DNA from 3 places in the Alkalibacterium indicireducens genome. Region 1 is predicted to be linked to each of the others. Evidence: predicted binding sites of a transcription regulator. Region 1 holds the regulator's gene; each other region holds the start of a gene.
The links. Region 1 encodes LexA, which represses DNA repair genes until DNA is damaged. Its sites were predicted from a motif close to CNAACANNTGTTNG; they were not measured.
Positions count from the first base shown of each region.

Region 2: gshAB (bifunctional glutamate--cysteine ligase GshA/glutathione synthetase GshB) is a predicted target of LexA. The motif match lies at 1,415-1,428, and genes of this name have one in related genera.
Region 3: ABFX15_RS08090 (Y-family DNA polymerase) is a predicted target of LexA. The motif match lies at 3,377-3,390, and genes of this name have one in related genera.

Region 1 covers NZ_BAAADA010000042.1:55,127-74,681, reverse strand. The annotation lists gene recJ (single-stranded-DNA-specific exonuclease RecJ) at 1-538, shown strand, start outside; gene ABFX15_RS03075 (adenine phosphoribosyltransferase) at 568-1,080, shown strand; gene lexA (transcriptional repressor LexA) at 1,120-1,752, opposite strand; gene ABFX15_RS03065 (DUF896 family protein) at 1,952-2,197, shown strand; gene tkt (transketolase) at 2,304-4,301, shown strand; gene ABFX15_RS03055 (YneF family protein) at 4,551-4,793, shown strand; gene ABFX15_RS03050 (ABC transporter ATP-binding protein) at 4,897-6,648, shown strand; gene ABFX15_RS03045 (ABC transporter ATP-binding protein) at 6,648-8,432, shown strand; gene ABFX15_RS03040 (lysophospholipid acyltransferase family protein) at 8,512-9,108, opposite strand; gene rpsB (30S ribosomal protein S2) at 9,348-10,106, shown strand; gene tsf (translation elongation factor Ts) at 10,152-11,036, shown strand; gene ABFX15_RS03025 (flavocytochrome c) at 11,135-12,529, shown strand; gene pyrH (UMP kinase) at 12,659-13,387, shown strand; gene frr (ribosome recycling factor) at 13,420-13,941, shown strand; gene uppS (undecaprenyl pyrophosphate synthase) at 14,317-15,042, shown strand; gene ABFX15_RS03005 (phosphatidate cytidylyltransferase) at 15,068-15,850, shown strand; gene rseP (RIP metalloprotease RseP) at 15,866-17,134, shown strand; gene ABFX15_RS02995 (proline--tRNA ligase) at 17,159-18,871, shown strand; gene ABFX15_RS02990 (PolC-type DNA polymerase III) at 18,963-19,555, shown strand, end outside.
Region 2 covers NZ_BAAADA010000112.1:12,666-17,112, reverse strand. The annotation lists gene ABFX15_RS06940 (replication-associated recombination protein A) at 75-1,340, opposite strand; gene gshAB (bifunctional glutamate--cysteine ligase GshA/glutathione synthetase GshB) at 1,527-3,794, shown strand; gene ABFX15_RS06930 (cysteine desulfurase family protein) at 3,813-4,447, shown strand, end outside.
Region 3 covers NZ_BAAADA010000132.1:20,940-25,386, forward strand. The annotation lists gene ABFX15_RS08075 (HD domain-containing protein) at 34-1,374, shown strand; gene yidA (sugar-phosphatase) at 1,755-2,579, shown strand; gene ABFX15_RS08085 (organic hydroperoxide resistance protein) at 2,673-3,110, shown strand; gene ABFX15_RS08090 (Y-family DNA polymerase) at 3,435-4,447, shown strand, end outside.

The sequences.
Region 1 (19,555 bases):
AGCAGTATATAATAAGTGGCAGGAACAGATTCATCCAGAAGCTACCTGTCAGTTGGTGGACATGAGCACTGAGTTATATTCGGTCAGCAAAACGACTAAAATAATTGTTGTTGATACTCCAGACCAACTCGAACTTTTCCGGACTGTGTACAGGAATTATGTGAAGCAGTCTTTCTACTTGTATCTTTATTCTCCAAATGAGTACTATTTTAAAGGCATGCCGAAACATTCAACGTTCTCATCTTTGTATAAATGGCTGCGAACAAAGGAAACAGTCGATCTGTCAAAAGACACCAGGGAACTGGTGACTAAGCTCAACATCGATAAAGAAGTCGCTAAATTCATGTTAATGGTGTTTTTAGAGAACGAATTTGTTACAATAGAGGATGGAAAGGTGAGAGTCGTTGCCGATCCGGACCCGAAAAAACTGGAAGACACCAAGACGTATAAAAGACGGCTGGAACAGATTGCTGTTGAAGAAAAATTGGTTTACAGCTCTTTTAACGAATTGATGACTGCCATAAATGACACAAACTAAGTATGTGTAAACATAACGGAGGATTATAAATGGATTTTAAACAATATATTGCTGATGTACCTGACTTTCCTGAAGGGGGGATTGTGTTTAGAGATATTTCTCCACTGATGGCCGATGGTGAAGCTTACAGAGAAGCAACCAGACAGATCGTTGAATACGCTAAAGGAAAAGGGGTCGAAATGATCGTCGGTCCTGAGGCCAGAGGGTTCATCGTCGGCTGTCCTGTTGCCAATGAACTGGGAATTGGATTTGCACCCTGCCGTAAAAAAGGAAAGTTGCCTAGAGAAACTGTCGAAGTGAGTTACGGACTTGAATACGGCAATGATATCCTTCAGCTCCATAAAGATGCGATCAAACCAGGTCAAAAAGTGCTGATCACAGACGACCTGCTTGCTACTGGAGGGACCATAGCTGCAACGATCGAACTTGTAGAAAAGCTGGGTGGAGAAGTTGTCGGTGCGGCATTCTTTATTGAACTTGCTGATTTAAAAGGTCGCGATAAAATTGAAGGCTATGACATTTTTAAATTAATGACTTACTAAATACTGAAAACCCCCTCTCGAGTGAGAAGGGGTTTTTTATTAGAATATATGGCTTCTATATAAAGAAATAACTTTTCCGAGAATTTTTACATCATTAAGGATGATAGGGTCAAGTGCATCATTTTCGGGCTGAAGTCTGATATGATTCTTTTCTTTGTAGAATCGTTTACAGGTTGCTTCATCATCTTCAGTCATGGCAATGACAATATCTCCATTACTTGCACTTTCCTGTTTTCTAACGATAACCTGATCGCCGTCTAGAATACCAACATTCATCATACTATCTCCACGGATAGTCAGCATGAACAGATTGCCTCTGTCTAGCTCCAGGTCATTTGGAATCGGGAAATAATCTGTAGCTTCCTCAATAGCAAGGATAGGTTCGCCGGCAGTGACTACTCCTAGTAGAGGTATTTTGTCCTCTTCATCTATTCCCAGTTTATCCAATCCGGCTTTAGTGAACTCGATCGCTCTTGGTTTCGAGGGGTCTCTTAGGATGAATCCATTTTTTTCAAGACGTGCTAAATGTCCGTGAACTGTTGACGTTGAAGAGAGAGCTGTCGCCATCCCGATTTCTCTCACAGTGGGAGGATACCCTTTCTTCTTCACCTGGTTATATATATATTGTAGAATTTCAATTTGTTTTTCACCTTTACGGCCTCTAGTGGTCATTACTCACCCTCACTTTCGGAATAATTTATATGAACAACTGTTCTATTGTTATCAGTATAGCATAGGGCAGACGCTAATTCAAACGGATGTTCGAATAAAGGAAGCAGGTTCCAGCCGAATCTTATCTACCACTTTTTATTCAGGAATGTTATGATATAAGGTGTAGGACTTGCAAGAATAGAGAACTGAGGAGGATTCTATGTTAGAAAAGAAAAAACTGGACAGAATTAACGAACTCGTTAGAAAAGAAAGAAGTGAGGGTCTGTCTCAGGAAGAAAAAGATGAACAGAAAGCACTGAGAGAAGAGTATATCCAAGCTTTCAGGTCCGGCATGAAGAATCAGATCGAAGGGATGAAAGTTGTGGATCCCGACGGAAATGATGTCACTCCAGATAAAGTGAAAGAGATTCAGAAAGAAAAAGGCTTGCATGGCCGGGACGAGTAAACAGCCATATTCGTAATAACTGCAGAATAGATTGAATTAAAGCGCTAAAAATAGTACAATAATGTAGTAAGTTTAAATTTTAAACAAACGAAAGGGTTGAAGTTCATTGTTCGATAAAACAGATCAAATGGCCGTCGATACGATTCGTACATTAAGTATTGATGGAGTACAGGCAGCCAATTCCGGTCACCCAGGGTTACCTATGGGAGCAGCTCCTATGGCGTATACATTATGGACCCGTCACTTAAATGCTAATCCGAAAAATTCGAGATGGTTCAATAGAGACCGTTTTGTCCTTTCAGCAGGACACGGATCTATGCTTTTATACAGCCTTCTTCATCTATCAGGCTATAACGTGTCTATTGATGATCTTAAAAACTTCCGTCAATTGGGAGGGAATACACCAGGACACCCTGAAGTGCATATCACAGATGGTGTCGAGGCAACTACTGGTCCTCTAGGTCAAGGCGTAGCTAATGCAGTAGGAATGGCAATGGCAGAAGCACACCTGTCTGCTACCTATAATAAAGGTGACTATAACATCGTTGACCACTATACTTATGCACTGTGTGGAGACGGAGACCTTCAGGAAGGTGTTTCTCAGGAAGCTGCTTCTCTGGCTGGTCACTTGAAATTAGGCAAACTGATTATGCTTTACGATTCCAACGATATCCAGCTTGATGGACCGACTTCAAAAGCGTTCACTGAAAATGTCGGTATGCGTTTTGAGGCTTACGGATGGGAACATATCCTGGTTGAAGATGGAAACGATTTAGAGGCCATCGATGCTGCAATAACTAAAGCGAAAGAATCCACCGATAAACCAACACTTATCGAAATCAAAACAGTCATCGGATTCGGAGCAACAAATGCCGGTACGCACAATGTTCACGGTGCACCACTTGGACCTGAAGGGGTAAAAGCTGCTAAGAAAGCATACGGCTGGGAAGGCGAAGACTTCTACGTACCTGAAGAAGTCACTAAGCGATTCAAAGAGCACATGATCGATAAAGGTCAGGAGCTAGAAGATAAGTGGAACAGTCTACTTGATGAATACCGCAGTGCTAATGGTGAACTTGCGAATCAGTTCGACCAGGCTTTATCTGGAGAGCTTCCAGAAGGATGGGATGCTGAACTGCCTTCATTTTCTGAAGAAGATGGAGCAGATGCAACACGTAACTACAGTGGAAAAGTGCTGAATGCTATTGCTGAAGCTGTCCCTAACTTCTGGGGTGGATCTGCCGACTTGTCAGGATCGAACAAGACTATGATCAGTGGTGTTAAAGACTTCCAGGCTGGTCAGTATGACGGACGCAACATCTGGTACGGCGTAAGAGAATTTGCTATGGCAGCTGCTCTAAACGGCATCCTGCTTCATGGGGGAACGAAATCTTACGTTGCTACATTTTTCGTCTTTACAGATTATCTGAGACCAGCGGTACGTCTGGCTGCACTATCTGAAATTCCGGCTATCTATGTCATGACACATGACTCAATTGCCGTAGGTGAAGACGGACCGACTCACGAACCTGTAGAACAGCTATCCAGCTTCAGAGGAATGCACAATCTGACTGTTCTTCGTCCGGCTGACGGTAACGAAGTAGCTGCAGCTTGGGAAATTGCTGTGACATCAACTAACCGTCCAACTATGCTTGTGCTGACTCGTCAAAATCTTCCTGTTCTTCCTGGAACTAAGGAAACAGCGAGACAAAATGTCAAGAAAGGTGCTTATGTCCTTTCTCCGTCTGAAAGCGACACACCTGATGGTATCCTGATTGCTACTGGATCTGAAGTAACATTAGCTGTTGAAGCGCAGAAAGAGCTGAAAGCACAAGGGCACGATGTATCAGTAGTCTCCATGCCAAGTTTCGATCTGTTCGAACTTCAGTCTGATGAGTACAAGGAATCTGTTCTTCCAGCTGCTGTAAAAAACAGAGTAGCTATCGAAATGGGATCTCCATTCGGCTGGCACCGCTATGCTGGACCTGAAGGTAGGATTCTTGCGATCGACAAATTCGGAGCAAGTGGTAATGGTGAAGCTGTTGTTGAAGCTTACGGATTTACTTCTGAAAATGTTGTCAACACGTATCTTTCAATGAAATAATGTAACTGAAAAGTCTGAAAGCCACCTGTATTCCTGCTGGAGCACAGGTGGCTTTCAGCATGTTGTGAATAAAAACCGGAAGACGGGCTGGCCAGTACTTCCCTCTCTAAGTCAATTGATGGTATAAAATAGCTTTTTAACATATAAAGGTTTATTTCTCCACATTTATTGTGTAAAATAGTTCAGTGAGCAGATATGTCTATGTCTGCTGTATGGTTACAGTATCGATTTTTGAAAGGAGTGAACAAGATGAGCACAGGCCTTGCTATTGTACTAATTATTTTAGCTCTGATCGCCGGACTGGTCGGAGGATTCTTTATTTCCAGAAAATATATGATGGACTATTTTGAAAAAAATCCGCCAATCGACGAAAACATGCTGCGTATGATGATGCTTCAAATGGGACAGAAACCTTCTGAACGTAAGATCAATCAGATGATGAGTCAAATGAAATCTCAGCAGAAGAGCGCAAAGAATAAAAAGAAAAAATAAGTAAGGGACGGACAGAATAAAACGCTGTCCGTTAACATTTGACACAATATGACAATATGTCATATTGCTTTCACAATCGACTAAGCTAATGGGAGACGACGATATGGGGATATTTAAACGACTGAGCTGGTTTTTCAAACAGGAGAAAAAATCCTATCTGGTAGGAATAGGTGCACTGATCATCGTAGCGCTGCTCCAGCTGATTCCACCGAGAATTATAGGCATTGTAGTCGATGAAATAGATATGGGTATAATCACACAGGAATCGCTGCTTACGTGGCTGCTGATTCTGTCTTCCACTGCAATCGGTCAGTATGCTCTAAGGTATTTATGGCGGGTGCGTATCTGGGGAAACGCTGCTAAACTTGAACAGATCGTGCGTAAGCAGCTGTTCAATCATTTTACAAATATGGATAATGAGTTCTTCCAGAAATACCGTACAGGTGACTTGATGGCACATGCAACAAATGACCTTCGTGGTCTTAGAATGGTTGCAGGTGGAGGGATTCTTACGATGGCTGATGCAATCAGTGTCGGTCTGACCACTTTGCTGGCAATGATTTTTTTTGTAGACTGGCGCCTGACACTTCTGGCGATCATTCCACTGCCATTATTAGCCATGACGTCTCGTGTGCTCGGGAAAAAGCTTCACCTGCGATTCAGAGACGCTCAGGCTGCCTTTTCGCATCTGAATGATAAAGTTCAGGAGAGTATTCAGGGGATCAAGGTAATCAAGACGTTTGGACAGGAAAAAGAGGATATAGAGCAATTTTCAAAACAGACTGACAATGTCGTTGAAAAGAACAGATCAGTATACAAAATCGATTCACTTTTTGATCCGGCGATTACGTTTATCATGGGGATTTCATATTTCCTGACGATACTTGTAGGAGGCTGGCTGATTTCAGACGGAGAAATATCTGTCGGAGATTTCGTGACGTTCATCAATTATATCGGAATGCTCGTTTGGCCGATGTTTGCTATCGGACGTCTGTTCAACATTATTGAAAGAGGATCTGCCAGTTATGACCGGATCGAAAATCTGCTTAGAGAAGAGACATCAATAGTGGAACGTCAAGGGGCGATAGACAAACCGGTTTCAGGAGAGTTGTCTTTTGAACTTGATTCCTTTTCCTACCCTGATGAGGAAGGGACCACCCTTAAAAACATCCACTTCACGCTTGAAGCTGGCGGGACATTAGGTGTCGTTGGTAAAACGGGAGCAGGTAAAACAACGATTCTTAAGTTGCTTCTCAGAGAATATGATGGGTATAAAGGCAGGATCAGGTACGGGGGATATGACATACGTGATTATACCCTCGATGCGTTATTGAAACATATAGGCTATGTGCCTCAGGATAACTATCTGTTTTCAGATACGATAAGAGAAAATATCCGCTTTGCAGATCCGACCTTGTCTCAGGAAGCTGTCGAAGCGGCAGCTAAACTTGCCGATATTCATGATGATATTCTTGCGATGCCGAATGGATATGACACGGAAGTAGGCGAGCGGGGCGTGTCACTTTCCGGGGGGCAGAAACAGCGAATTTCAATTGCCCGGGCTATCCTCATCAATCCGGAACTGATGATTCTTGATGATTCACTATCGGCTGTCGATGCGAAGACTGAGGAAAGTATCCTGTCAGGGCTGAAAGAACTGCGCAGAGGACAGACGACGATCATTGCGGCTCACCGTATCAGCTCAGTCATGCACGCTGAAGAGATCATCGTTGTCGAAGACGGTGAAATTGTCGAGCGCGGGACGCACAATTCGTTGCTTGCACAGGATGGATGGTATAAGGATATGTATGAACAGCAGCAGCTGGTAAGGGAACTGGAAGGGGGAGAGGGCTAATGGAACAGCAGGAACTACAGAAAAGACGAACGATTCCGTTTAACGAACAGATGAGTATACTGAGACGCATCCTTACATTTGCCTCACCTTACAGAAATCAGTTTATACTGGCTATATTTTTCAGTGTAGCTCTTGCAGTAACTAATGCGGCACTCCCCCGAATCATTCAGGTTTTCATTGATAACCACCTGACAGTCGGTGGCGTGACGATTCAGACGATTCTCTTCTTCGCATCTCTTCACTTTGGTGTGACGATCGTTAGAATGACTGTCTGGTATTTCGAATTGTATATCTTTAATATGGCTTCAGAAAAAACAGTACAGAACATAAGAAATCAGCTGTTCACCAAACTTCATAATCTAGGCATGCGATTCTTCGATCAGACCTCTACTGGCTGGATCATTACGCGAGCTACAAATGATACTGAAGCAATGAAGGACTTCTGGCACGTATTTCTGACGATCATACAAGGGGTGTTTGGGGTCATCATCTCCCTTGGGGCAATGTTCCTGCTGGATGTAACTGTGACACTGTGGATCCTTATCTTTGCACCGGTCCTGCTACTGGTCATCAGATTCTATCAGGTCTATAGCTCACGCACTTACCATGAAATGAAATCCAAGCTGAGCCTGCTGAACACAAAACTTGCAGAAACCATTAACGGGATGTCAGTGATTCAGCAGTTCAGACAGGAAAAACGGCTTCAGAAGGAATTTGAAGAGACAAACCAGTCCTACTTCAATTCTCGTTTCTCCATGGTCAGAATCAACGCCTTGCTTCTGAGCCCGGTCATTAACATGCTGTATACTCTTGCTGTTGTTCTGATCCTGGCACTGTTCGGGTTCGACGCGTTGACCAGCCCGATTGAAGTAGGAATCATTTTTGCCTTCACATCATATGCAAATGATTTCTTCAGACCATTGACCCGGCTGATGGATAGTCTGAGTCTGTTCCAAGACGGAGTTGTTTCAAGCAGCCGCATCCTTACAGTTATGGATAACGAAGAGTATGTGCCGGAGCAGGACGACGATCCTGAAGCGCAGATCACTGACGGCAAGATAGAGTTCAAAAATGTAAGCTTCTCATATGACGACGAGAATTACGTTCTGAAAGACGTTTCGTTCACTGTAAATCCAGGAGAGACTATTGCGCTTGTCGGTCATACAGGGAGCGGAAAGTCTTCGATCATAAACGTGCTGATGCGTTTCTATGATTTCCAGAAAGGGGACGTGCTGATCGATGAGCAGTCCATCAGATCCTTCCCTATGCGGGAGCTGCGTCAGCGTATAGGTCTGGTCCTGCAGGATTCCTTCCTTTTCTACGGAACAATCAAGGACAACATCCGTTTGATGAACGAGGCTATTACAGATAGAGAGATAATTGAAGCGGCACGATTTGTTCAAGCCGATCAGTTTATCGAAGAACTTCCAGGTCAATATGATGCGCGGGTTGTTGAGAGAGGGGCCAGCTTCTCCAGTGGTCAGAAACAGCTGATCTCATTTGCCAGAACGATTGTAAGGGACCCTAAAATCCTAATCCTCGATGAAGCAACAGCAAATATCGATACAGAGACGGAGTCGCTCATTCAGGAAGGTCTGGAACGCATGCGTCAGGGACGAACGACTGTGGCGATCGCTCACCGACTGTCTACGATCAGAGATGCTGATCAGATCTTGGTACTAGATAATGGACATATTATAGAACGCGGGACCCATGACGAGCTGATTGAACGTGGCGGTTCATACAGAGATATGTACGAATTGCAGAACATCGGTCTGCAGTGATAGAAATATACTAGCAAATAAAAAAAGCCTTATCCACATCAGCCGGTAAACTGGTTGATCTCTGGATAAGGCTTTTTTCTTATTTATGGTCTTCAGAATCTAGAGAGACGAACGCATCCTGTATTTTTTCGGAATAATAAGCAGTGACGTCCTTGATGCCTTCTATTTTACGTTCAACCATGAACGGTTCTCCGAAGCGTACGGTTGCTTTCTGACGTTTCAGCAGGTCTTTGAATGTATACGGGCCGTGATAGACAACAGGTACAATCGGTTTTTTACTCATTTTTGCTATCGTAACAGCGCCACCTTTAAGTTCAGTGGAATGTCGTGTTCCTGTGGGGAAGATCACCAGGCCAAGATCGGTTTCCTTCAAAATCTTGACTGGGGTCTTGATGGCACTTGGGCCAGGATTTTTACGGTCAACAGGGAAAGCGTTCATTTTTGTAATCAGCCACTTAAAGAGTGGGTTCTTGAAAAGTTCTTTTTTTGCCATGAAACTGAATTGCTTGGGCGAGGCGGCAAGTACTAAATATACCGGATCGATCCATGAGCGATGAGGTGCTATAAGAATATAGTTATCGTCTTTAGGCAGGTTTTCCTTGCCCTGGACTTTATATCGTCCGTTTAAAGTCAGTATAAGCAACCTTACAATTAATCTTACAAATGAAAAAAACACTAGAGTCCACTTCCTTTTTAGGTTCTCAGTATAGTATGCGATAGAACTGGAAAATGTGCAAGAAAAAAATTAACTGAGAGTTGCATTTTAAGAGTATATGTAGTATACTTATAAGCGGTGCAAAAAGCACCAAATTTCACACCTGAGTGGATGGATTGAATGGTGCTCTATTGCCATGGAGTGTTCAAACAGATGAAGCTCGGGGAGGAAAAATATAAAACCAAATGGAGGAATGACAAATGGCAGTTGTATCAATGAAACAATTATTAGAATCAGGTGTTCATTTCGGTCACCAGACTAGACGCTGGAACCCTAAGATGAAACCATATATCTTTACAGAAAGAAACGGCATCTACATCATCGACTTGCAGAAGACTGTTAAGCTGATCGATCAAGCTTACAACTATGTCCGTGATATTGCAGAAGATGGCGGAACAGTTCTTTTTGTAGGAACTAAAAAACAAGCACAAGATGCGATCAAAGAAGAAGCTCAAAGAGCTGGCGCTTACTACATCAACCACCGTTGGTTGGGTGGGACGCTAACTAACTGGGATACAATTCAGAAGCGTATCAAGCGTCTGAAACAGATTGAAAAAATGGAAGAAGACGGAACATTCGATGTCCTTCCTAAAAAAGAAGTCGGTATCCTGATCAAAGAACGCGATCGACTTGAAAAATTCTTAGGCGGAATCAAAGATATGCCTAAGCGTCCTGACGTGTTATTCGTTGTTGACCCAAGAAATGAGCACATTGCTGTTAAAGAAGCTCAAAAACTTAATATTCCAATCGTAGCAATGGTAGATACTAACTGTGATCCAGATGAGATCGACGTTATCATCCCTTCAAACGACGATGCTATCCGTGCAGTAAAATTACTGACTAAAACAATGGCTGATGCTGTTATCGAAGGAAATCAGGGAGAAGAAGGCTTTGAAGAAGAAGCAAAATCTGATTCTCTAGATGAAATCGTTGAAGTCGTCGAAGGCGATAACGAGTAATCATCGCTTTTTACCGGATCGATATACGACTAAGGAGGAATTTTTGTGGCAAACATTAAAGCAGCTCAAGTAAAAGAGTTACGTGATAAAACAGGCGTTGGAATGATGGATGCGAAAAAAGCATTAGTGGAAACTGATGGAGATTTAGACGCAGCTGTCGATTACCTGAGAGAAAAAGGTGTATCTAAAGCAGCTAAGAAAGCAGACCGTATTGCGGCTGAAGGACTGGCTAACGTTCACATCGAGGGTAACGTTGCGGCTATCGCAGAAATCAACTCAGAAACAGACTTCGTTTCTAAAAACGATAAATTCCAGAACCTTGTTAAAGGTATTACTAAAACTGTAGCAGCAAACAAACCTGCAACTATAGAAGAAGCACTTGCTTTGGATATGGGTGGAGACTCAATTCAGGATACAATTACTGAAGCGACTCAGACTATCGGTGAGAAGATCACTCTACGTCGTTTTGCTGTTGTAGAAAAAACTGACAATGATGTATTCGGCGACTACGAGCACATGGGTGGACGCATTACTGTTCTTTCTATTATTGAAGGAACCGATGATGTAGAAGTCGCTCGTAACGTATCTATGCACATTGCGGCAATCAATCCTAAATTCATCACTCGTGAAGAAATCTCTCAGGAAGAAAGAGATCACGAACTGAACGTGTTGACTGAACAAGCTAAAAATGAAGGAAAACCTGCAAATATCGTTGAAAAAATGGTACAGGGACGTCTCAACAAATGGCTAGCAGAAGTAAGTCTTGTTGATCAGCCATATGTTAAAGATCCAGACAAAACTGTTGGTGAGTACTTGAGCGAAAAAGGTGCATCTATCAAATCATTCATCCGTTACGAAGTGGGAGAAGGAATTGAGAAACGTACTGAAGACTTCGCTGCAGAAGTTCAAAGCCAATTAGGCAATAAATAAGTTTGTAGATATGGAGCAGGGGTATTTGATCCCTGCTCTTTTTTTGCAAGCTATCTCTATTACTAAATACATAAGGATTCTGACAGAACGGAGGCCATATGATTTCACATAAAGATCAGCTTAATACTCAATACGACGTAATTATCGTTGGTGCAGGTGCAGCCGGTTTATCAGCGGCGATTCAGGCAGATGATACAGGTGCCTGCCCTGTTATTTTTGAGAGCATGCCGGGTGTGAAAGGGAACAGCATTAAAGCATCTGCGGGAATGAACGCTTCACAGACAAAATTTCAGCAGGCCCAGGGGATTGAGGACAGTCATTCACTTTTTTATGAAGAGACACTGGCTGGCGGAAACCGGACAAACGATGTAGAGCTGTTGTCCTATTTTGTTGAAGAATCGCCGAAAGCAGTTGACTGGCTTGACTCAATGGACATTACTTTGTCCAGTCTCACAACTACAGGCGGAATGTCTGTTAAACGAACACATAGACCATCTGATGGATCTGCTATCGGAGGATACTTGATGAAAGGTCTGATGCGTATAGTCGAAGAACGAGGGATCCCTCTGTTTACTTCTGCAGAAGTCATTCGTCTGTCGACATCAGAAGATTCGAATCTGATCAACGGCGTTTATGTAGCTATAGACCGGCAAGGTGAAAACTTAGTCAGGGCCAGGGCTGTTGTCATAGCAACTGGTGGTTTTGGCAGTAATTATAAAAAAATAGAAGAGGTGGCTCCTGACCTTGTTAAGCTTATCACTACAAATCACGAAGGAAGTTTAGGAAGTGGGATCGACATGGTCAAGGCGGTCGGAGGAAGTATCAGAGATCTTGATCAGATTCAAATCCATCCCACAGTTCATCAGAGAAGTCGATTTTTATTGACAGAGGCAATAAGAGGCGAAGGAGCCATACTCATTTCTTTGTCAGGGAAACGGTTTGTCAACGAAATGGACCGTCGAGATGTGGTATCACACGCTATTATAAACTGTCCAGAACAGAAAGCGTTCCTGATTTTCGATGAACAGCTAAAAGAAAGAGTGCCCGCGGTCGGGTTCTACGAGTCAAAAGATATGGTGTTAAAAGCAGAGACGTTGTACGGACTGGCTGATCAGATCGGTGTACCAAAAGAAGTATTAGCAGCAACGATTACAGAATGGAATCAGGCCGTCGCCTATGGAACAGATGACCTGTTCGAACGGACTACTGCCATGGAACATCCCATTCAGACAGGTTCGTTTTATGCCATAGAAGTGGCTCCAGGAATTCACCATACCATGGGTGGTGTCAGAATCAATACAAGGTCTGAAGTGATTGATGAAGATGGCAGAAAGATCAGTGGCTTGTATGCAGCCGGAGAAACGTGCGGGGGACTGCATGGAGAAAACAGGATAGGTGGCAATGCAATTGCTGAAACCATCGTGTTCGGAAGGCAGGCTGGAAAGCAGGCGGCAGAGTACGTACAAAAAAGTGCAGGGGATTATGGTTTTTAATTTAACAAAATAGAACGCTAATTATTTTAAAACGTCGCATAGCTGCACGGAATAACTGTCAATTTTTAATGACCTTGCACTTGTTATGTGGTAGAATAAAAATGTATGAATTATGGAGGGAACGATTATATGGATGAACCGAAGTACAAGCGAATCGTACTGAAATTAAGTGGAGAAGCTCTTGCTGGAGATGCTGGATTCGGCATAGAGCCGCCAACTATACATGAAATCTGTCAGGAAATTAAAGATGTACATGAACTTGGCGTCGAAATCGCCATCGTAGTAGGCGGCGGGAATATCTGGCGTGGTCATGTTGGAGCTGAAATGGGTATGGAGCGCTCACAGGCAGATTATATGGGGATGATTGCTACGATCATGAATGCTCTGGCCCTACAGGATTCACTTGAAAATGCCGGTGTACCGACTCGTGTTCAGACGTCTATTGAAATGCGTCAGGTTGCTGAACCATATATTCGCAGAAAAGCTATGCGTCACCTTGAAAAAGGCCGTGTCGTCATTTTCGCCGGAGGTACTGGCAGCCCGTACTTCTCAACAGATACAACTGCAGCGCTTCGAGCCGCAGAAATGCAGGCTGATGTCATTATGATGGCCAAGAACAATGTCGACGGGGTTTATTCGGCTGATCCGAATATTGATGCCAATGCCGTTAAGTTCGAAGAACTGACTTATCTGGATATCATAAATAAATCACTTCAGGTAATGGATACCACAGCGTCCTCTTTAAGTATGGACAACGATATTCCATTAGTCGTATTTAATCTGAATAAAAAAGGTAACATTAAACGTGTAGCCCTAGGAGACACGATTGGGACAACTGTAAGGAGGAAAAAACAGTGACTGAAGCAATCTTAAAAGACACACAGGGAAGAATGAAAAAAGCGGAGCAGGCCTATGTAAGGGAACTTGGAAGCATCCGTGCAGGACGTGCTAACCCGAGTCTGCTGAATCGCATCAACATCGAGTATTATGGTGTACCTACGCCTTTGAACCAGATAGCGCAGATTTCAGTACCTGAAGCACGCGTTCTTCTTATCACCCCATACGATAAAAATGCACTCGGTGACATTGAAAAAGCACTGAATCAGTCTGATATCGGAATTCCGCCGGCAAATGACGGGAACGTCATTCGACTTGTCGTACCGGCACTTACGGAAGAAAGAAGAAAAGATATAGCAAAGCAGGTAGGCAAAGAAGCTGAAAATGCGAAAATTGCTGTAAGGAACATTCGCCGTGATGCAATCGATTCATTGAAGAAAGCAGAAAAAGATGGAGAACTGACTAAAGATGACCTTCATCACTATGAAGAGGAAGTTCAAAAGCTGACAGATGACAGTGTCAAAGCTATCGACAAGCTATCTGCAGAAAAAGAAAAGGAAATTTTAGAAGGATAAAAAAAGGAGAGTAGCTGAAGCACTTTTAAGGAATGTATCACATCATCCTTAAAGAGCAGAGCTGACTCTCCTTTTGCTTTATAGTTTACTGATAATGTATTTGTTCACTAATTTAGTAACAACTGAAGTAACGACTATGCTGATAATGTACTTTCTTAAGCGTCTCATATGCAGGTCCTCCTTAATATTAAATTAACACTTTTCTGTTAGCTTACTTATAGTATAGCAAATCTCCATAAATACAGAAAACAGAACATTTTAAAATATTCATAAACACCTTCTGAATTTCTGTAGCAATTTAAATAGATTTTTACTACAATAGAAGAGATGTATATTTATTTCTAGGAGGGTATGGTGCATCAGGCACCAATAAATATGGTTGAAAATGAAGAAACAAATGCACCTGCACACGTCGCCATGATCATGGACGGAAATGGACGATGGGCAGAACGACAAGGGAAAGCGCGGAAATTTGGGCACCAGGAAGGCATGGAAGCAGTCAGACGAGTGACTATCAGAGCCAGTGAACGTGGAATCAAAGTGCTCACACTTTATGCGTTCTCAACCGAGAACTGGAAACGTCCTCCCCAGGAAGTTCATTTTCTTATGCAGCTGCCGATTCGTTTTTTTGATCGGTTCGTACCGGAACTGCAGGAAAAGAATGTGAGAGTCAACATGATCGGTTTCGAAGAAAAAGTTCCTTCCTCAACAAGAAAAGCGATTCAGAAAGCAATGGATCAGACGAAAGATAATGATGGAATGATTCTGAATTTCGCATTCAATTACGGCAGTCGTGCAGAAATTGTCAGAGCGACTCAGTCATTATGTGAACGGGTTTTAAATGGCGAAATTAGTATTAGTGAAATAAATGAGGAAGTGATCGAGCATCATCTGCTTACGCAGTCAATTGCACCTTATCAGGATGTGGACCTTCTGATCAGAAGCAGCGGAGAACAGAGGTTAAGCAATTTTCTTCTCTGGCAGAATGCGTACAGTGAATTTTATTTTTCAGATCTTCTCTGGCCTGATTTCACCGGTGATGTACTGGACGAGGCCCTTTTGAGCTATATAAACAGACAGCGGAGATACGGGGCTGTCTAAACTACTATGAAAGCTGAGGATGAAGATGTCTAAACGTATATTAACTGCACTTATTGCACTAGTATTACTCATACCATTGTTTATATTTGGGTCATGGCCCTTAGAGTTGCTGGTGGGATTAGTTGCGCTTTTTGCACTGATGGAGTTTGTTCAGATGGAAAAGATGAGCATTCGCTCCTTTCCAGCCATTCTGTCGGGTCTTATTGTATTGAGTATGGCTCTCAGTCCGAGAGTGAACGAGCTTTTTTCAGGTGATATCCTTACGCCTGTCATCATATTGCAAGGCTTGATACTGCTGGTATATTCTGTATGGAATCCTGATTTAAAAATCAGGCAGATCGGTTCTGTGTTATTGATGACGGTTTATATAGGAGTCGGTACTGCTTCGTTAGTATCGTTAAGACAGTATAGTCTGACCTTTGTCCTGCTTGTATTACTAGTAATCTGGGCAACTGATACTGGAGCTTATCTCATTGGTGGAAAAATTGGAAAAACAAAATTGGCGCCTAGTATATCTCCAAATAAAACAATTGAAGGATCAGCCGGTGGAACGATTGCTTCTGCCATAGTCAGCGCTATCTATCTTATTTATTTTCCGATAGCGGACTCTTACATCCTTTCTATTCTCTTTATGATGGTGCTCTCAGTAGTAGGGCAGTTAGGAGATCTGGTTGAGTCAAAGATAAAGAGAGAGTACGGTGTCAAGGACTCAGGAAAGATACTCCCAGGACATGGTGGGATACTGGACCGGATCGACAGCCTGCTTTTAGTACTTAATGTGTTATTTGTCATCAGATTATTACGATAGAAGAAGGAGACCTTTATGATTCAGACTATTCTTGCGTTTGCCCTTGTATTTGGGATTATTGTCATTATTCACGAATTTGGTCATTTTTATTTTGCAAAACGAGCAGGCATTCTAGTAAGAGAATTTGCTATCGGATTTGGACCGAAAATCTTTCATCATCGCAAAGGGGAAACAACCTATACCATCAGGCTTCTTCCTGTTGGCGGATATGTCAGGATGGCAGGATATGAAGAGGAAGCTGACATACGACCCGGCATGACCGTCAGTTTATCCTTGGATGATCAGGATAAGGTCGAAAAAATCGATCTACAGTCTAAAGACGCGTCGCTGGATACTGTACCTTTGGAAGTGTCTGATTTCAATTTTGATGAAGATTTGTTCATAGCCGGACGTGTCGGATTTGATACTGAAGTTAAAAGGTATGAAGTCAATCGTGACGCTCTTTTAGTAGAAAAAGACGGAACATTGCTTCAGATTGCTCCGAAAGATCGTCAGTTCCAGAGTGCGTCACTTGGCAACCGTATGATGACCAACTTTGCCGGTCCGATGAATAATTTCATACTGGCAATCATTGCATTTACAGCCCTTGCTTTCTTGCAGGGGGGAGTTCCTTCTCAGGAGCCTCTTATCGGAGCAGTTGAAGAAGGCTCTCCTGCAGCTGAAGCTGGTCTTGAAGAAGGAGACCGTGTTCTTTCAATTGATGACGAAGAAGTCGGATCATGGAATGAAATGGTTCTGATCATTCAGGACAGTCCAGAAGAAGCTATGACTTTCGACATCGAAACAGCCGATGGAGAAAGTGTCCAGCAGACGATCACGCCATACAGTTATGATTCAGGCAATGAAGTAGTGGGGCGAATTGGCATCGAGACATTTGTAGACGACAGTCTGACTGCCAGATTGACCTTCGGATTCACAGAAACATGGTATATCATTACTCAAATAGTTACCTTACTTGGATCATTCTTTACCGGTGGTTTCAGTGTTGATCAGCTTGGTGGACCTGTTGCAATTTATGCAACAACTGAAGTAGTTGTTCAAGCGGGAATATTCGGACTCATCAGGTGGATCGGTATTTTAAGTGTGAATCTCGGCATCATGAACTTGCTTCCCATCCCCGCGCTTGACGGAGGGAAACTGCTGCTCAACCTCATTGAAGGGGTACGCAAGAAACCATTGAGTCAGGAAAAGGAAGGGTATATTACACTTGTCGGTGTCCTGTTCCTTCTAATCCTCATGTTACTAGTTACATGGAATGATATTCAGACATTCTTTTTAAATTAACCACTAAAGGAGACAGTCGTTTATATGAAACAGTCAAAATTATTTGCACCTACATTAAGAGAAGTTCCAAATGATGCTGAAGTGATTAGTCATCAGCTGCTTTTGAGAGCAGGATACATCAGACAGGTATCTTCAGGGGTATACAGCTATCTACCACTGGCATACCGCGTCATCGAAAACCTCAAAGCAATTATACGTGAAGAACTGGATGCGATTGAGGGTTCAGAAATGCTTCTTCCGGCACTGCTTCCTGCAGATTTATGGAAGGAATCCGGACGGTATGAAACATACGGGGAAGATCTGATCAAGCTTAAAGATCGTCACGAGCGTGATTTTATTCTTGGACCGACTCATGAAGAAACATTTGCCAAACTGATCAGTGAAGAAATCAAATCTTACAAGAAGCTTCCGCTTCACCTCTATCAGTTCCAGACTAAATATAGAGATGAAAAGCGTCCCCGATTCGGTTTGATGCGCGGAAGAGAATTTATCATGAAAGATGGCTACACATTCCACGATAATTATGAAAGTCTGGATGAAGCTTATGATCAGATTGCCCAGGCCTATACAAAAGCATTCGAAAGGCTCGGGCTGAATTTCCGCTCGATCATCGGTGATGCAGGGGCCATGGGAGGAAAAGACTCCGTAGAATTTATGGCTCTGGCAGATGCTGGTGAAGATACCGTTGTGTATTCCGACGGCAGTGACTACGCAGCCAACCTGGAAATGGCGTCAAGTGCATACAAGCAGTCACCTAATACAGATGTTCTGCTTGAAATGAAAGAAGTGGACACGCCCGATACGACAACGATTCAGGAGCTTTCTGAGTTCCTTGATTTACCTAAAGCTCAGCTTCTCAAAAGTGTGCTCTACATGGCAGATAATGAGACGCCTGTTCTTGCAATCGTTAGAGGCGATCAGGAGGTTAACGTTATCAAGCTTAGAAACGCTATCGGAGCTGAAGAGGTCGTGCCTGCAGAGGATGACCAGATCAAGTCTATCTTCAAGACAGTACCAGGATACGTTGGACCGGTCAACCTCTCTGATGAAGTCCGAATTATCGCAGACCTGCATGTTCAGGATGTGGTCAATGGCGTAACTGGAGCGAATAAAGAAGGAATTCACCTAACCAATGTCAATCCAGGGCGAGACTTTTCGGTTGAAACATTTGCCGATATCCGTACAGTTAAGGAAGGCGACCCTTCTCCTGACGGGAAAGGCAGCCTGAAATTTACCAAGGGAATTGAAATCGGGCACATCTTTAAGCTGGGAACACGTTACAGCGACGCTATGAATGCTACCGTTCTGGACAGTAATGGCAGACAGACGCCAGTTATTATGGGAAGCTACGGTATCGGAGTCAGCCGACTGCTTTCAGCTATTGCTGAACAGTATGCCGATGATAAAGGACTGGTGTGGCCAGCCGCTGTTGCCCCGTTCGATCTGCATATTATCCCTGTCCAAGTGAAAAATGACGAGCAGAAAGAACTGGCTTTCCGCCTTTATGATGATTTCAAGTCTAAAGGCTATAAAGTTCTTCTGGACGACCGTAAAGAGCGTCCTGGTGTTAAATTCACAGATGCAGAACTGATCGGTATTCCGGTACAGCTGACTGTTGGTAAAAAAGCAGCTGAAGGTATAGTAGAAATAAACATCCGCAAGACTGGTGAAATGGTCGAAGCCAGACTAGATGAAGTGCTGCAGACCATCGATATTCTGATGAACAATCAGAACTAATTAAATGATTAAAATGAAAACTGAGGCATTTACTGTCTCAGTTTTCTGTTCTATAATCGTAGGAAAGTGACAGGAGAAAGAAGGATTTACTTTGAGTTTAAATAAAACTGAACTGTTTCAGACACTTCTTAAACAGACAAAAGTCGAATTAAGTGATGAAGATAAAGAATGGATACATAAGGGTGAAGTTGAATCAGTCACCGTCTATAAACGAGAGAAGAAATGGGACCTTGTTCTGACATTTCCGAACATTCTGCCTTACCGTCTCTATCTGACCATCAGTCACGCCATCCGAGAATCGTTCAAGGCGATTTGTGAAGTGAACCTGACTGTCCGGACTAGCGAGCCAACTATCACTGTGGAAAAAGTGAGAGATTACTGGAATGAAGCGTGCAAGCAAAGTGGAGTGGATTCACCAATTTGCAACCAGGTTTTTTCAGAACGTTTTCCTGTTTTTAAAGATAAAAAATGGCTGTTCATAATTGACCAGGAGCTTGTTTTCGACAAATACGACAAAGATTTCCTGCCTCAGATCAGCAAGGCCTATCACAAACTGGGATTTCCTGAAACCTTTTCAGTCAGGGCTTTAGTAGATGCTCAGGCTAGTCAGGATAAGGTCAATGAATTCAAACTTAAAAAAGAAGAAAATGACCAGCTGATGGCTCAGGAGTATACGAAAATGAT
Region 2 (4,447 bases), on a different contig from region 1:
CATGCTCGATTTAGAGGCTGCCCTGACGTAAAAAGGGCAAATTCAAAAGACAGCTTGCTTCAAAGAGTGAGTACTTATTTGTTGTCAAACTTTTGAAGCTGCTTGTTCAAGGCTTCCTCGAACTTAGACGTCAGAACTGGAGCATAGTACTCTCTGCTTTTAATCGTATCAGGTAGGTACTGCTGGGAGATCCAGTGGCTTTCAAAATTATGCGGGAACTGATAACCAATGCCGCTTCCCAGATCTTTTGCTCCTTTATAATGAGTATCTTTCAGATGATCCGGCACATCACCTGTTTTTCCTTCTCTAACATCTTGTATTGCTTGATCGATCGCGCTGATCGCACTATTTGATTTAGGAGATAGGCACATTTCGATGACAGCGTTGGCAAGAGGGATCCTGGCTTCGGGAAGCCCAATTTTTTCAGCAGCTTCTGTAGCCTGTACGGCTCTCGATACACCTGCAGGGTTTGCCAGACCGATATCTTCGTATGCAGTGACGATCAGCCGTCTGATCACCACTTTCAGTTCACCAGCCTCCAGAAGCCGTGCCAGGTAATGAAGTGCTGCATGTACGTCACTTCCCCGAATGGACTTCTGAAAGGCTGATATTGCATTATAATGAGCATCTCCATCTTTGTCATGAGTCAGGGATTTACGCTGGAGACATTCTTCTGCAATATCCAGTGTAATAACGGTGTTTCCATTATCATCTGAATCAGTAGACTTCACTGCCAGTTCCAGGGCATTCAGCGCACTTCTTAAATCGCCGTTAGTCACCCTTGAGAAATAATTTAGAACAGAGGGAGAGATAACTATAGATTCAGAACCCAGTCCATTTTCTTCGTCAGTCAGTGCCCGCTCCAATGCCGAGGTAATCTGAGTTTCAGACAAAGGTTTCAATTCAAATATCTGGGACCGACTTCTAATCGCAGGGTGGATGGAAATATATGGATTTTCGGTAGTCGCCCCAATCAGTACAATCCGACCATTCTCAAGATGTGGCAGCAGGAAATCCTGCTTAGGCTTATCGAGACGATGGACCTCATCCAATAGCAGGACTACTGTGCCGCTCATTTTAGCTTCCTCAACAACTATCTGCAGATCTTTTTTAGAATCTGTGGCAGCATTCAACGTGCGGAAAGCATACTTAGTCGAACCGGCAATTGCACTGGCAATACTTGTTTTTCCTATTCCGGGAGGACCATATAAAATCATGGATGACAGCTGTTTGGCCTTTACCATCCGCCATATGATTTTACCTTCTCCTACAAGATGTTCCTGACCGACAACCTGACTGATCGTCGTTGGACGCATACGATAGGCTAGTGGTTTATTCATAAAAGACTCCTTTATCACATAATTAGTATAAGTGACTAAAGTATAGCATGTTTGGACAGTGATTTAAACAATATCGAACAAAGGTTCGTGCTTGGATTTCTTTCTTTTTCCTAGGTTGACGCGAGGCTTTATGATAAGATAGTACTTGATATTAGTAAGTAAATCACTCAGTAAGGAAAGATTTGAATGAATATAAAACAGATAGTTACCGTTCACCATCTACAGGAATTGTATAAAAAAGGTTCGTTTGGAATTGAAAAAGAAGGATTAAGAACAACACGAGAAGGAGATCTGGCGCTCAGCCCTCACCCTGCGTTATTTGGAAGCCGGAAACACCACCCGTATATTCAGACGGATTTCAGTGAATCGCAACTGGAACTGGTGACTCCGCCTCAGAATACACTTAAGGAACAGTATAAGTGGCTTGAGGCTCTTCATGATGTGGTCAACCGCACGATTGATACGGAAGAGTTTGTCTGGCCGTTCAGTATGCCTAGTCGGCTTCCTGATGAGAAAAATATTCCGATCATCAAAGTCGAGGACAGGAAAGAAATAGAATACAGAGAGCAGCTTGCTGAAAAATATGGGAAGAAAAAACAGATGATCAGCGGTGTTCATTACAATTTCTCATTTTCCTCTGATTTTATGGACGCGCTGGCCAGTATTGCTGAGACACCAGAAAAGCTGACCAGCTGGAGTAATGATCTTTATCTCAAAATGTCCCGTAATTATTTGAGATATCAATGGATCCTGACTTACTTATTCGGTGCATCACCAGTTTCAGACGATACGTTTTCAAGTGACGATTCAAGACAGTACTACAGAAGTATAAGAAACAGTCCATTGGGCTATCACAACTCCTTCACCAACAAAGTCTCCTATCAGGCAATTGAGGAATATGTCAGAGACATCGAACACCTGGTTGAAGAGGGTACCTTGATAGAAGAACGTGAGTATTATGGCTCAGCTCGTCTGAGAGGAAAAGGAAAAGCAGTCCGCAACTTGATAAGCAGCGGGACGCGATACGTTGAATTCCGTTCATTCGATCTAAATCCATTCTCAAGACTGGGATTCTCTTATGAGCAGTCTCTGTTTACTCATCTCTTTCTAATGACGATGGTCTGGATGGATAAGGACAGTACGACAGAGGATGTCAAAACCGGTGCAGAAATGAATGAACAGACGGCCATGGAAGACCCGTTTGAGTCCTCCAGATTCAAAGAAGAGGGACAGTTCCTGCTTAACATGATGAAAGAGACTATTAATGCGCTGCATTTGAGTAGCGAGTACGATGCAGTCCTTGAGACGGCCCACAAGCTCTTGGATCATCCTGAACAAACCCTCTCTGCAAGAATTGTCAAAGAGCTGGAAAATGGGCGTTCCTTTATTGAGTACGGGATCAATCTGGGTCAGCAATATAAAGAGGTCTCCTTTGAGAAGCCATTTCTAGTCAAAGGCTTTACTGAAATGGAAATGAGTACTCAGCTGCTCTTGTTTGACGCATTGAAACTGGGGCTTGAAACGGAACTGCTGGACAGTCATGATCAGTTTTTGAAGCTGACTCACGGGGACAAGACCGAATACGTGAGAAACGGAAATATGACGTCTAAAGACACCTACATCTCTCACTGGATCATGGCTAACAAGACAGTTACCAAGAAAATTCTGAAAAATTATGGGTACAGAGTGCCTCATGGAGAAGAATTTGCATCAATAGAAGATGCTGTGAATGCGTATGCCCTGTTTGACCGGAAAGCAATCGTCGTCAAACCTAAAAGTACCAACTATGGGCTGGGCATCTCCATTTTTAAGCATCCTGCATCATATGAAGCATATTCAGAAGCTGTGCGTCTGGCTTTTGAAGAAGATGGGCAGATTCTGGTTGAAGACTACATTGAAGGAACAGAGTACCGGTTCGTTGTGATCGATGATAAGGTAGAAGCCGTTCTGCTGAGACAACCTGCAAACGTAACTGGTGACGGAAGACAGACGATTGAACAACTGATTCAGAAAAAGAACACGCATCCTTATCGAGGAATCAAGCACCGTGCCCCTCTTGAAAAAATAAAAATGGGGGAACTGGAGCGACTGATGCTCAAAGAACAAGGCTACACATTCGACAGTATTCCGGCTGAAGGTGAGCGCGTGCTGTTGAGAGAGAACTCCAACATTTCAACTGGCGGAGACTCTATAGATATGACTGACGATATGGACGAGTCCTACAAGAAACAGGCAGTAGAGATGGCTAAGGCCCTGGAAGTCAAAGTCACTGGTCTGGACCTGATCATTCCTGATATCGCTAAACCAAGTACCAAGGACAAGCCAGGTTATGTCGTCATCGAGGCCAACTTCAATCCGGCTATGCATATGCATGCATTCGTTCAGAAGGGCAAAGGACGTAATCTGACCAGGAAAGTCATTGATATGCTCTTTCCATCTATCGACCTATCATAAGACTGGAAGGGATATAAAATGAACAACTATATTTATCTTGATCATGCGGCAACGACTCCTGCGAGACCGGAAGTGATCGAAGCAATGACTGAAGCAATGCAGTTGCATTACGGGAATGCATCAAGTATTCATCAGATGGGTCGGACAAGTAAAGGTCTGCTGGAAGAAGCTCGGTCTGTCTTTGCTGCAAGCATCAATGCCTCACCAAACGAGATCGTCATTACAAGTGGAGGCACCGAAAGTGACAATATGGCTGTAGTCAAAACAGCAGAGAAATACGGCTATAAAGGAAAACATATTGTGACGACAAACGTTGAGCACCCAGCTGTCAGGCGCCCGTTAAATTATCTGAAAAATCAGGGCTTTGAAGTCACTGAATTAGCAGTAGACAGAAATGGGCTGATCAGTCTTGAGCAGGTGAAGGAAGCAGTCAGAGAAGACACGATACTGGTTTCAGTCATTTATGGAAATAATGAAATCGGCACGCTTATGCCGATAACTGAAATTGGACAGTACCTTGACGGCCTTGACCATAAAGTTGCCTTTCATACAGATGCCGTACAGGCTTATGGAACAGAAGACATCGATGTCAAAGAGCAGAAAATCGACCTGCTCTCCGTTTCATCTCATAAGATAAACGGGCCTAAGGGTAT
Region 3 (4,447 bases), on a different contig from region 1:
TAAATAGAAGAAGATGGAGTAGAACCGACAACTATGTGTATCGACTCATTTGAAAAGCAGGACCGCCTGCCTATTGAAAAAGTATTTAAAGATCCTGTGCACGACTACATTCATGTCCGACACAAACTGATTTTAGATCTGATCGACACCAAGGAATTTCAGCGTCTGCGTCGGATCAAACAGCTCGGGACCGCCCAGTTCACCTTTCATGGTGCGGAGCATTCCCGTTTTTCCCATTCTCTGGGCGTTTATGAATTATCCCGGCGGATAGTGGATATGTTCGAGCGCAACTACCCGGATGACTGGGACTGTTCCATGCGCCTCGTCACCTTATGCGCAGCTCTACTGCATGATGTCGGGCACGGCCCCTTTTCCCATACATTCGAAAAAATCTTCAATACGGACCACGAGTCTCTGACGACGGATATTATTTTGTCCGAGGGAACGGAAGTCAATACGATCCTTAAGCGCGTATCTCACGACTTTCCGAACCAGGTGGCCAGTGTCATTACCAAGCAGCATCCGAATCCTCAAGTCGTTCAGCTGATCTCCAGCCAGATCGATGCGGACCGGATGGATTATCTGCAGAGAGACGCCTTTTTCACCGGTGCCACATACGGCGCCTTCGATCTGTCCCGCATCCTCAGAGTGATCCGTCCCTATAAAGACGGCATTGCTTTCCAGTATCAGGGCATGCATGCGGTGGAAGACTATATCGTGAGTCGTTTCCAGATGTATATGCAGGTGTATTTCCACCCGGCATCTCGGGGAATGGAAGTCACTCTCGACCGTCTTCTCTACCGGGCCAAACAGCTCTATAAAGATCAGGAGCTGTATCCGGCGTTCGACCTTCTCGATCCGTTTTTCGAAGAAGACCCGACTCTGGACGACTATCTGAAACTGGACGACGGCGTACTTCAGACGGCCATTATTTTATGGACTGAAAGTGATGATGCCTACTTGAGCGAACTGTCTAAAATGTTCCTTCACCGCAAACCGCTGAAATCAGTTACGTATATCGACGGAAAAGACGATGATGTGGTGGAGACTCTGAGGGATATAGTCGGGCACTTGACATACGATAAGAACCTCTATACTATGACCAATAGCAGCTCTGATCTGCCGTATGACTATAAATTGAAAAACAAGACACCGATTCATCTTATGCAGTCGGATGGGACACTTGTCGAACTCAGCAAGGTCAGTTCCATAGTCAAGACACTGAGCGGGAACCTGCACGGCGACCACCGCCTGTATGTCCCGAAAGAATTTCTGGAAGAACAAAGCGATAACATTAATATGTTTCAGGAGGAATACGATGCGTTCCAGCGCCACATTGTCAACGGAGCAATCATCCACCCTAATGAAACATGAGAAAAGCTTCACGTGCCGTTCAGCCTCGACAAGAAAATACCTTAGTATCTGTTTGAGCTTCAGCTCTTACAGATATACTTGAGATCGTCCGACCGGTGGGAGTAGAGGGAATTTACCCTGAATTGCTGTGACTCTAGCATTTCAATGCGTAGAGACAGAGTATGCGGAAGAAGAGCATCCTGCGCAATGGGTAAATTTATCTTTTTCTCGAGAGGCTGGTACGTCCTTACAAGTTGTAGTGCTTCAGCACGTACAACTATTGTTGTGATCGACCGACCAACGGGAGTAGTTAAGCTAGACAGTATTAATTAATGCACTAAACTTATACTTTAACACTTTCAATTAAAAAAATACATTGAAGCAAAGAATGGAGAACAGGCATGACGATCAAATTAGTTGCCATTGATCTGGATGGCACATTATTGAATGAAGAACATAAAATCAGTCCAGAGGTGAAGCAGGCTATTCAGGCTGCCCGACAGGCCGGCGTCAAAATCGTGATCTGCACCGGACGTCCTTTCCCAGGCGCCACAGCCTTTTTGAAAGAACTGGATCTGAGCGCTGATGATGATTATGTCATCACTTATAACGGCGGACTGGTACAGGAAGTCAAATCCGGAAAAGTAGTCGTCAGACATATGATGGATCATGACGATTACCTTACCTTGCAGGCAGCTGCTCAAGAAGCCGGTTCACATTTCCATGCTATCCACAATGAAGGAATCTTTACACCGAACAGCGACATTAGCGAATATTCTGTCCGTGAAGCCTACCTTATAGGCCTGCCGCTGTTTTACCGTAAGCCTGAAGACATGGATCCATCTGTTATCTACAATAAAATGATGATGATCGACAAAGAACCTGTTCTGGAAGCGGCAATTTCCCGTCTTCCTAAATCCTTATGGGATAAGTATACAATCCTTCGCAGCGAACCTTTCTTCCTTGAAGTCCTGAACAAACAGGCCAGCAAAGGAACCGCCGTTAAAGATCTGGCTGAACTACTGAATATTCCACGTGAATCCGTCATGGCTCTCGGCGACGGGGGAAATGATGTGGATATGATCGAATGGGCCGGAATTGGTGTGGCGATGGACAATGCGCGTGATGAAGTCAAGGCCGTTGCCGACCATATCACAGCTTCCAACCGTGAGAACGGCGTAGCACAGGCACTTGAAACCTTTGTTCTCGAAACTTGCGTATCTTAAAATTTGATATATATTAATGAAAGGCTATCATTTAGCCTTTCTTTTTTTTAGTGCTATGCTGATAGTAGACTATAGAAAAGGAGCGTTTTAACTATGCCAGATAAAGTTGTTTACACTACAGCCGCAGTCAATACAGGAGCGCGAGAAGGAGAAAGTCACACACCTGATCGTTCATATGAGGTGCAGGTCGATACGCCTAAAGAAATGGGTGGATCTGGAGACGGAACTAATCCTGAGCAGCTGTTTGCTTTAGGTTATAGTGCTTGTTTCCACGCTGCCCTGGATCACTATAAAAAAGAAGAGAAGATCGACAACAAATCTCAAGTCACCTTGACTGTTCACTTGATGAAAGACCCCGATGATGGCGGATTTAAATTAGGAGTAGAAATCGAAGTCGGTGTTGAAGACATGTATGAAGAACAGGCCCAGAAACTTGCAGATAAGGCGCACGCCTTCTGTCCTTACTCAAAAGCTACTAAGGGAAATATCGAAGCCACAGTCAAAGCTGTGCCATATGTAGACGGAAAATAAACTCACTCCTGTATCGAAAAGAGCCGATCCATCAATTTTGATGGACGGCTCTTTTTTCTGTTCTGATGATGTCTCTTAAAGGAATCAACTGGGCTGAAAGATGTGAGACTCGCTGTTTTCGGCTCGCTTCACTCGATCTTCCGCTCTCCTTTTTTAAATACAAATATAGAAAGGCCAAATCCTTACCCCTTCCTCTTTTCAGAGCCCTTTCACCTGACTTGAAGCACCTTCATCATCTCACTACCCACGCGTTCCCCTTGACGAAACGAATATATGTTCCTATAATTAAAACAAACATACATTCCCTTAAAGGAGGTCCTTGCCATGCTTCAAATAATGGATTACTCCAGAGAGCCACGTAGAGATATATTATGTATCGATGTAAAGTCTTTTTTTGCCTCGGTTGAAGCAGTTGAGAGAAAGGAACACCCCCTCAAGGCCAAAGTTGCCGTTGTCAGTAAGCCGGACAATCATGGTGGACTGGTACTGGCTTCTTCCCCCATGGTCAAAAAACTTTACGGAATCAAAACAGGGACGCGGGTATATGAAATCCCAAAAGATGCGTCGATCGACATAGTTGAACCCCGAATGGCCTTATACTTAGAAAAAAACTTGGACATCGTGAACATTTTCAAACGCTTTGTTTCGGACGAAGACCTTCATGTCTACAGTATCGATGAATCTTTTCTGGATGTGACACGTTCCCACAGATTGTTCGGCAGTACTGAAGATATAGCCAAGCGCATCCAGTATCTCGTATGGAAAGAAATGAAGCTAGTCGTCACTGTAGGTATCGGAGACAACCCTCTTCTGGCCAAGCTCGCTCTGGACCATGCGGCTAAACACGATCAGAAAAGCAATTTTATCGCAGCCTGGCATTATGATGATGTGCAGGATACGGTATGGAAAATTTCTCCCTTAAAAGATTTCTGGGGGATCGGATCAAAAACGGAGAAACATCTCGAGCGAATCGGTATCCGTTCAATCCATGACTTGTCACAGGCTGATGTCAGAAAACTGAAGAAACGGTTTGGAGTCATTGGTGAGCAGCTCTTCTTTCACTCCCACGGCATCGACCGGACCCGACTGTCTGATACATTCACACCTAAAGAGACCTCTTTCAGTAAAAATCAGATTTTGAACAGAGATTACACCGTAAAGCATGAAGTGGAAATTGTGATACGTGAAATGGCTGAAGAGAATGCCGGGCGCCTGCGCAGACATTATCTGACGACTGGACTGGTGAAACTGAGTATCGGTTACTCAAAAGATGTCATGGACCGCGGCTTCAGTCACCAGCTGCCGATTGAAAAAACAGACTCATCTAAAAAAATCAT